2 regions of the Cupriavidus sp. 01L43 genome follow, and region 2 is predicted to be linked to the other one. Evidence: riboswitches for the same ligand, from Rfam matches in the RefSeq annotation. Region 2 holds a riboswitch; the other holds the start of a gene.
The links. Region 2 has a riboswitch for cobalamin ahead of AC1DP9_RS00145 (TonB-dependent receptor plug domain-containing protein). Riboswitches for the same ligand answer to the same signal wherever they lie in the genome.

Region 1 (4,418 bases), on a different contig from region 2:
GTGCTGTCGCGATTGCTCGCCGTCGCACACGATGTCCAGGCCTGCGTCTTCCTGGGCCTTGATCCACAGCAACGTCGCGTCGGCCTTGGCCTGGCGAAGCGCGTCGCCTTCAGCCTTCCACTGAGGCCAGAGTTTGTTTGTTTCAGCCAGCCAGCCTGGCTTCGGCAGGCTGCCGGCGATGGAGGTTTCAAACATCTGAGGATTCCTTTCAAGCAACGATGGGTGTGGCAAGCGTACTTCGGGACCGTTTTTCCCGAGCAGCCACGGGATGGCGTGTTATGGGGTCAGAGCGCGAAATTGGCCGACCATTGATCAAGGACGTTCTTGTACGGCTTGATGAAGTTCTCCTCCGCAAATTTCCCCTGCTGGACAGCCAGCTGGCTGCGTTCTTCCCGGTCATAGACAATCTGCGTCAACGAGTAATCCTGGTTCTTCAGGCTCGGTTGATAGCGTTTCCCTGCTGCAGAATTGGCGTTGTAAATCTCGGGGCGATAAATCTTCTGAAAGGTTTCCATTGTGCTGATGGTGCCGATCAACTCGAGATCTGTGTAGTCGCCCAGAAGATCGCCGAAAAAGTAGAAAGCCAAGGGTGCAACGCCATTCGGAGGCATGAAGAAACGAACCTGCATCCCCATCTTTGCGAAGTATCGGTCGGTCGAGGACAGTTCATTCTGTTCATACTCGACACCCAGTACGGGGTGCTGGTTTCCGGTCCGCTGATAGGTCTTGCTGGTCGAGGCACTAATGGAGATGACAGGCGGCTTGTGAAAGCGCTCCTTGTAAGTGCTTGAAGCAGCAAACTGCTTGAACAGCTTTCCATGCAAGTCACCAAAATCGTCTGGCGTGCGGAATTCCGCTCGATCAACGTTGTACCTTGGAAGCAAGACACTGAAGTCGTAATCGCGTACGTAGGAGGAGAAGTTATTCCCCACGATGCCGTCGATGCGTTTGTGCGTTTTCTTGTCGAGAATGCAGGTTTTCAGTATCTCGATCAACGGAAATGCATCGTTGCCGCGCTTGGCGTCGACACTCATCTCCACGGAGATGATCTCGAGCTCGACAGCGTAGCGATCTCCGGTCGGATTGTCCCAATGCGCCAGGTCATTGAAGCGATTGTCAATCATCCTCAACGTGTTGCGCAGATTCTGTTGCCTACTCTTTCCCCGGGCCAGGTTGGCAAAATTGGTGGTTACGCGCGTACTGTCCGATGGCTGATAGTTTTCATCGAAAAGAATGCTCTTGAGGCTAAAGACAAGTTCTTTGTTCATTGCGATCCAGTGACCTAATTTTTGAGAGAAGTCGATTCTTGTTTCAGGCCACAACCACTTCCTCGGCCAGAGCGGGCCTTGCGTGGTGCGTCAGTTCGACCAACGGCAGTGCCCGTTGGATTGCCAGCCTGGCCCGCTCGATGAGGGCCTGGTTCTGCAGGCGGTAGTCGACGAAATCCTTATCGGTCGCGTAGACACCCAGCGGCAATGTGCGCGCCTGGAAGAAGCTGAACAGCGGCCGCAACTGGTGGTCGATCACCAGGGCATGGCGCTCGCTGCCACCGGTGGCAGCCAACAACACAGGCTTGTCGATCAAGGCGTCCTGATGAATGAAGTCGAAGAAGTGCTTGAACAGTCCGGTGTAGGAGCCGCGGAACACCGGTGTTGCCACCACCAGGACGTCAGCTTGCTCAACCGCCGCAAGTTCCCGCTCCACCGTGTCGGGCAAGTGGGTGCGCCAGACCGCACCGGCAAGCCGCGGTGCGAGCTGGCCCAGTTCAACCAAGCGCTGTTCGCACGGAAGTTCGTCTGCGATCAGGTCTAGCAGGTGCTCTGCCAGGGCTGCAGACTTGGAGGGGCGTTGTAGCCCGCCGGAAACCGCTACTAGACGGAGTGGACGTGTCATTTTTGCTTTCATCTGTTGCGAGGCTCACGCGACATGCCAATCGTATGGATGTGCATCGATGAAGTAAAATGGATTTATTTCAACAATCCATGAACAGTAGTCATGTGAGTTATCGGGCGCACCCGCCGGGTCATCCCGCTCTCACGCCTTCGTGCTCCCCAGATCAGCATGTGCGCTTTGTAACCGTCCGTTACGGGTAGAATGCGCACCGCGGCACGTCCCCTGTGCCGCCCGTGATTGCAGGTGCCCGCGATGCTCGTGGGTTAAACGGGAAACAGGTACGTCGCCGAGCCGCGACCAAGCCTGTGCTGCCCCCGCAACGGTAAGCAGGTTCGGGAACTGTCATGTCGATCCATCGGATCGGCGGCCACTGCGCGATTGTCATCGTTGTCATCGCGTGGGAAGGCGACGGATTCCCGGGAGCGCACGCTCCCCGCCTGTCAGCCCGGATACCGGCCTGTTGTCATCATCGAAATCTTTCGCACGGACGGGGTCGTCCGGCTTCACGATGACATACAACTTGTTCGCGCATTCCGCTGGCCGCCCGCGCTCGGCCCAGATTTCGTCACGCCCTGCGCGTGGGCGTCGACCGCGTGTGCTGGCTGCATCACTTGGTGCCGTGGCCGGCCTCAATCTTCCCTGTGCTTTCGCGCAGGAAACCTCCGAACAGAAGGACACGTCACTGCCGCCCGTGGTCGTCAGTGAGGCCGTCGATCCCGGCCTGGCGCTCTCGAAACCCGAATACACGGGCAGCCGCATGGGCCTGACGCCGCTCGAGACGCCGGCCAGCGTCGAAGTCATCAGCGGCGAGACCATCCGCGCGCGGGGCGACCAGAGCGTGCGCGAGGCCGTGACCCGGGCAACCGGCATCACCGGCAATCCGTCGCCGGGCAACGGCGGCACCTCGCTGACCGCGCGCGGCTTCGCCGGGCAGGGCTCGGTCATGCAGCTGCTGGACGGCACGCGCATGTACGTGGCCTCCGGTACGGTGACCTTTCCGTTCGATACGTGGTCGGTAGACCGCATCGAGGTCCTGCGCGGCCCCGCATCGGTCATGTATGGCGAAGGGGCGATCGGCGGCGTGGTCAATGTGGTGCAGAAGAAGCCGATCCGAGGCCCGATCGAGAACGAACTCCAGATCACGGGCGGCACCGAGAAGACCGCGCGCGTGGCCTTCGACAGTGGCGGCAAGGTCAACGACAACCTGTCGTACCGCTTCGCCACGGCCTACAACCGGACGGCTGGCTGGGTGGATCGGGGCGATGCCAACAACCTGATGGTGTCGGCGTCCGTGCGGCTGGACGTGAATCCGGAATTCAACCTGACGCTGTCCTATGACGACGGCACCCAGCATCCGCAGCAATACCTCGGCACGCCGCTGGTCAACGGCAGCCTGGACCGCTCGCTGCGCAAGAAGAACTACAACGTTGGCGATGCCGAGATCAGCTATCGCGACCGCTGGACGCGCTTGAACGCCGAATGGACGCCGAACGACCGCGTCACCGTGCGCAACCAGTTCTACTACCTGACCAGCCACCGTCACTGGCGCGACAGCGAGACCTATACCTATCTGCCGGCCACCTCGCAGGTGCGCCGCGGGGACTACCTGGAAATCCTGCATGACCAGGAGCAGGTGGGCAACCGCGCCGACATGACGGTGCGCAGCAAGCTGTTCGGGCTCGATAACACCACGACGGTGGGCTTCGACGTCAACAAGGTCAACTTCACCCACTCGAACAACTCGCCCTATGGCGGCACCTCCACCGTACCGGCGCGTGATTTCGATCCGGGCCTGTTCTTCAGCCCGCCGGGCGTCGTTACCTCGCCGCGCTTCCGCAGCAACACCACGCAGTACGCGCTGTTCGGTGAGCACCGTATCGCCCTCACGCCGCAGTGGTCGGTCATCGGCGGGGTGCGCTTCGACCATGCTGACCTGACGCGCACCGACCTCGTGGCCGGCTCGGCCTGGGACAAGACCTTCGCCAACACCACGTGGCGCGTGGGCACCGTCTACCAGTTCACCCCGAGCCTGGCCGTCTACGCCCAGTACGCCACCGCGACCGATCCGCTCGGCGCGCTGATCACCACGTCCGACGCGCAGCGCAACTTCAACCTCGCCACCGGCAAGCAGGTGGAAGTGGGCGTGAAGCAGGCGTTCTGGGGCAATCGCGGCGAATGGACCTTCGCGGCGTACGAGATCCGCAAGAACGACCTGCTTTCGCGCGATCCGGTCAATCCGACCATCACCCAGCAGGTGGGCGAGCAGTCGTCGCGCGGGCTGGAAGCCTCGGCCAGCGTGGAAGTGCTGCGCGGGCTGCGGCTCGACGTCAACGGCACCGTGCTGCGCGCGCGCTATGACGACTTCAACGAGTCGGTCGGCGGGGTGCTGGTCTCCCGCGCCGGCAACGTGCCGACGAGCGTGCCGCAACAGGCCGCCAACGCGTGGCTGACGTGGAACTTCATCCCGCAATGGACGTTCGGCGCGGGCCTGCGCTATGTCGGCGGACGTTACGCGGACACGGCCA
Region 2 (4,418 bases):
GCGATGGCGAACGAGGCGATCAGGAAGGTGGCCAGCCGCACCCGGCCCACCTGCACGCCCAGCGATTGCGCCACGGTCTCGCCGAGCAGCATCACGTTGAGCGAGCGGGCCATCGGCATGGCCAGCGCCAGCGCCACGGCCAGCGTGGCCAGCGCGGCGCCGTAGCTGGCGGTGCCGCCGAGGTCGCCCGTCAGCCAGAACAGCATGCCGCGCAGCCGCGATTCCGGCGCGATGGCCAGGATCAGCGTGATCAGCGCGCCCCAGCCGGCGGCCAGGATCACGCCGGTCAGCAGCAGGCGGGCGCCCGCCTCGTGGTGGCCGCCCTGCACGCGCGGGTGCAGCAGGTCCCGGCGCGCCAGCGAAGCCACCAGCACCATCGACAGCAACGCCCCGCCGGCGGCGCCGGCCTGCACGGTCCACAGCGGCAGCATCAGCAGCATCGCCAGTAACGCGCCGGTGGCGGCGCCGCCCGAGACGCCTAATACATAGGGCTCGGCCAGCGGGTTGCGCAGCAGCACCTGCATCAGCGCGCCAGAGAGCGCCAGCAGGCCGCCGCACGCGAAGGCGGCGACGGCACGGGGGAGTCGCAATTCCCTGACAATCGCGCCGGCCATGCCGGCATCGGTGGCGGTCAGGGCCTGCCAGAGCTGCGAGGCATCGAGCGATACGCTGCCCAGCGCGAGCGACAGGCCGAACACGGCCAGCCCCGCCAGGGCGAGGAGCAGCCAGACGGCCAGCGCGCGGCGCGCCTCAGCCATGGCGGACCCCGCCCGGGCGCGGCGCCTTGCCGGGCCTCATTTCTGGCGCCATCCCAGCGTGACGAACCCCGCCCGGCCCTGCGTGGCGTACGGATAGGCGAGCTGGTAGTTCTTGTCGAACAGGTTTTCCACGCGGGCGGCGACGTACCATTGCTTGTCGATGTTGTAGCGGGCGGTGAGGTTCAAGATACCGTATCCGCCCAGCCGGCGCGAGCCGTTGTCCATCCGCGACGACGACACCAGCCACTCGCCCCCGACTCGGAAATCGCCGATATTCCGGCCCACATCGAACGACGCATGGCGGCGCGCGCGGCGCAGCAACTGGGTGCCGTTGGTTTCATCGACCGGATTCTGGAAGGTCACGCTGGCGCCGACATCGGTGCCGAGCAGGTTGGCGCGCCAGGACGCCTCCACCCCCTGCACCTTGGCCTTGTTGACGTTCTGCGCCAGGAACAGCCCGTTGGCCTGCTGCGTGGAGACGATCAGGTCGTTGTAGCGGGTCTCGAACGCGGTCACGCGCAGCAACCCGGTGGCGGCAGTCTCCACCTGCACGCCCAGCTCGGCCGACTTCGCGCGCTCGGGCTGGAGGTTCGGCTGGCCGAAGTTCGGGTAATAGAGTTCGTTGAAGGTCGGCGCGCGGAAGGCGTTGCTGACGTTGGCGATCAGCTTGACCGCCTGGGTCAGGTGGAAGCCATAGCCGGCGAAGAAACTGCCCTGGTTGCCGAAGTCCGAATAATGGTCGTTGCGCGCGTTCAGCTGCAGCTGGTGGCGCCCGATCTTGCCTTCGTAGCCGCCGTAGACCGAGAACACATTGCGGATGGGCGCGTTGTAGGCGCTGGACGACAGTTCCTGCTGGAGGTAGTCGGTCCCGAACAGCAGCGTGTGGTCAGGCGTCAGCGCGTACTCGTTCTGCCAGTTGAACTGGCGCGAGCGCGTGCTGAACAGGCTGTCGAACAGGCCGTTCTTGGTGGTTTCGGCGCGGTCCTCGCTCTGGGCGACCTTGAAATGGGTGCGCCAGTCGGGCAGCAGCTTGCCGTTGACGAAGGCGGACAGCGTGTACAGCTCGCTATCCATACGCAGGTCGTCGGTCGGCTTGCCGCTGGTGCTGTCGTACGACAACTGGCTGTTGGAGTAGTACGCGGCCACGCCGGCGTCCCAGTCCTGGCTGAACTTGTGCTTCACCTGGCCGGAGACGCTCTTGTTCTCGTACGGGTTGTCGGCCGGGTTCGGGCCGATGCCCTGCCGGGCGCGCGTGGGGTTGTCGCGATTCCATTTCGCGGCGTCGATCGACGAATAGCCGTCGGTCTTGAACATCGAGCCGGTAACGTTGAACGAGGTATCGCCCACCTGCCCGCCATAGCCGACGGTGCCCTGGCGCGTATTGTTGCTGCCGTACTCCACCGAAGCGTTGGCCGCCGGGGCCTGGCCGGCGCCGCTCTTGGTGAAGATCTGCACCACGCCGCCGATGGCGTCGGAGCCGTACAGCGCCGAGACGTTGCCGCGCACCACTTCGATATGGTCGATCTGGTCCGGCAGGATATTGGCGAGCTGCGCGGTGCCGCCGCTGGCGCCGGCAATGCGCACGCCATCCACCAGGATCAGCACCTGGTTGGAATTGGCGCCGCGCATGAACAGCGTGGTGTTGGCGCCCATGCCGCCCGTGGTGGCGAACTCCACGCCCGCCTGGCCGCGCAGCAGCGAGCGCAGGTCCGGCGCCTGGGTGTTGACGATGTCTTCCTGAGTGACCACCGTGGTGTGCGGCAGCGCCTCGGTCACGGCCTGCGCGGTGCGCGAGGCGGTGACGACCACCGGCGCGAGCGTCTGGCCGGGGGCGGCGCCGCTGGCATCCGGCGCGGCTTGCGCGTGGACCATGGCGGGGTAGAAAGCGGGTACAAGGGCGGGCACGAAGGCGGCGATGGCCGCCAGGATGGCGGGCACGCGCGGGCGGACCGGCGGCTGGGTCGCGGCGGTCTGCCTGTGGAGCGAGGAACGCATGTTGCTGGATGGATGGAAGTACGGCCGGGCCCGTCCCCGCGGGCCTTGTGGCGAAGTGGCGCGCCGCTGTGGAGCAGTGCGCCCGCGTTCAGGCCGGTATCCGGGCTGACGACATCAGGCCGGCCGCCTTCCCGATCGCTGGATCCCCGTCAAATGGCGGGGTGGATCAGTGGCATGCTGGCAGGCCCTTGCGCGGCGCATGGCGCGTGCGCGGTCGCTTACCGTTGCGGGGGCAGCACAGGTTGGCCCAGCGCGCGGCGCGCCCCGGACTCCCTGTTTCCCGTTGAACTGCGGCCCTGTGGGCAGGGTCGCGAGCACCTGGAACGTGCGCGAGTGTAGGCAGTTTCACCGGGGCCGTCAATCTGGCGGACGTGGTGCGGAACCGTCCACTCCGGGGCCGGTTACCCGCACGTTGCGTGACGATCGATGCAACTTCCTGGCGACGCTACAGTCAGAAACGTCTCGTTGACGACGTGGCCGATCCGGCATCGGCTAGAATCCCGAAACCTGACCCACATTCCATCGGACAGACAGGCACTATGCTCAACGAACTCGAACAACTGGCCGCCAAGATCGGGCGCGTGCTGCATCACGCAGACACCCTGGCGGCGGAAAACCAGCGGCTGCGCGCGGAGATCGACCGCCTGCGGGCCGAGGCGAGCCAGTTGCGCACGGACCGCGAATCCATGGCGGCCGACCGCGAACTGCTCAATATCAAGATCGAGGAAGCCCAGCTGCGCATCCAGTCGATTCTGGACAAGCTGCCCACGGCCAGCGATGCGCGCCAGCTCGACCTGCTGGGCGAAGGCGCCCCGGCCACCGGCTCGGACCCCGATGCCAGCGGCGCGCACCCCGCCCCCGGAGAACACGCATGAGCAATAAGCAAGTCGAAGTGAACATCGCGGGGCAGCCCTACCGCTTCGCCATCGCGCCGGACAACGAAGCCGCGCTGCTGGAGGCGGTGGCGCTGGTGGACAACCAGATGAACAAGCTCAAGGGCAACGTCTCCGCCAAGGGCGTGGAGCGCGTGGCCGTGATGGCGGCCATCAGCATCGCCTCGGACCTGCTGGCCATGCGCCGCAAGCAGGAGGAGGACGGGCAGATTCCCGTGGACGCCGTGCGCGCCCGCATCCGCGAGCTGAACGAGCGCGCCGACGAGGCACTGCGGCAGTACGCGCACGTGGGCACCGACCCGCGCGCGCCGGGCTGACATCGACATCGGACGGATCTGGCCGGACTTGAAATCACACCGCATCGGCCGCACATGACAGGCATGTGAAGCCGATGGCGCAATGTCGGATTTGGCCGATGTCCGGTGTTGAAAATGTAACGATGCAACATGCCGAACTTGGTATGCCAGACGACGCGGTGTATAGTGTAGCCAGACTGCACAAACGCCTTACCGGTGCAGCATACAGGTCAGGTTATCGCGCCCGACCGCCGTTTTCATCCCATCCTGTTTCGAAACGGCAAACGTCTGACATCACCCCAGCTGCTCGCAGCGTAAGGTGAATATAAAGTCAGACGTTTGACAGTTTCCCTGCCTGGTTCGTGAGGGTCATAACTCCTTGAACCGATATGCATTGCATGGTGCGGGATTATGTCGTGTGGGCGAGCGCGTCACCGCATTCATAGTCTTGGTTCTGCCTGGACTCCCTGAGTGGG

Region 1: it holds a riboswitch for cobalamin, as region 2 does, so the genes downstream of both, AC1DP9_RS14215 (TonB-dependent receptor) here and AC1DP9_RS00145 (TonB-dependent receptor plug domain-containing protein) in region 2, are expected to answer to the same signal.

Annotation. Positions count from the first base shown of each region.
Region 1 covers NZ_JBFTSH010000007.1:123,200-127,617, forward strand. Annotated here, with positions in the region: gene AC1DP9_RS14200 (methionine synthase) at 1-195, opposite strand, end outside; gene AC1DP9_RS14205 (DUF1852 domain-containing protein) at 285-1,268, opposite strand; gene msuE (FMN reductase) at 1,312-1,893, opposite strand; cobalamin riboswitch at 2,118-2,368, shown strand; gene AC1DP9_RS14215 (TonB-dependent receptor) at 2,489-4,418, shown strand, end outside.
Region 2 covers NZ_JBFTSH010000001.1:25,975-30,392, reverse strand. Annotated here, with positions in the region: gene AC1DP9_RS00150 (FecCD family ABC transporter permease) at 1-758, opposite strand, end outside; gene AC1DP9_RS00145 (TonB-dependent receptor plug domain-containing protein) at 795-2,753, opposite strand; cobalamin riboswitch at 2,828-3,091, opposite strand; gene AC1DP9_RS00140 (hypothetical protein) at 3,293-3,628, shown strand; gene AC1DP9_RS00135 (cell division protein ZapA) at 3,625-3,963, shown strand; RNA gene ssrS (6S RNA) at 4,288-4,418, shown strand, end outside.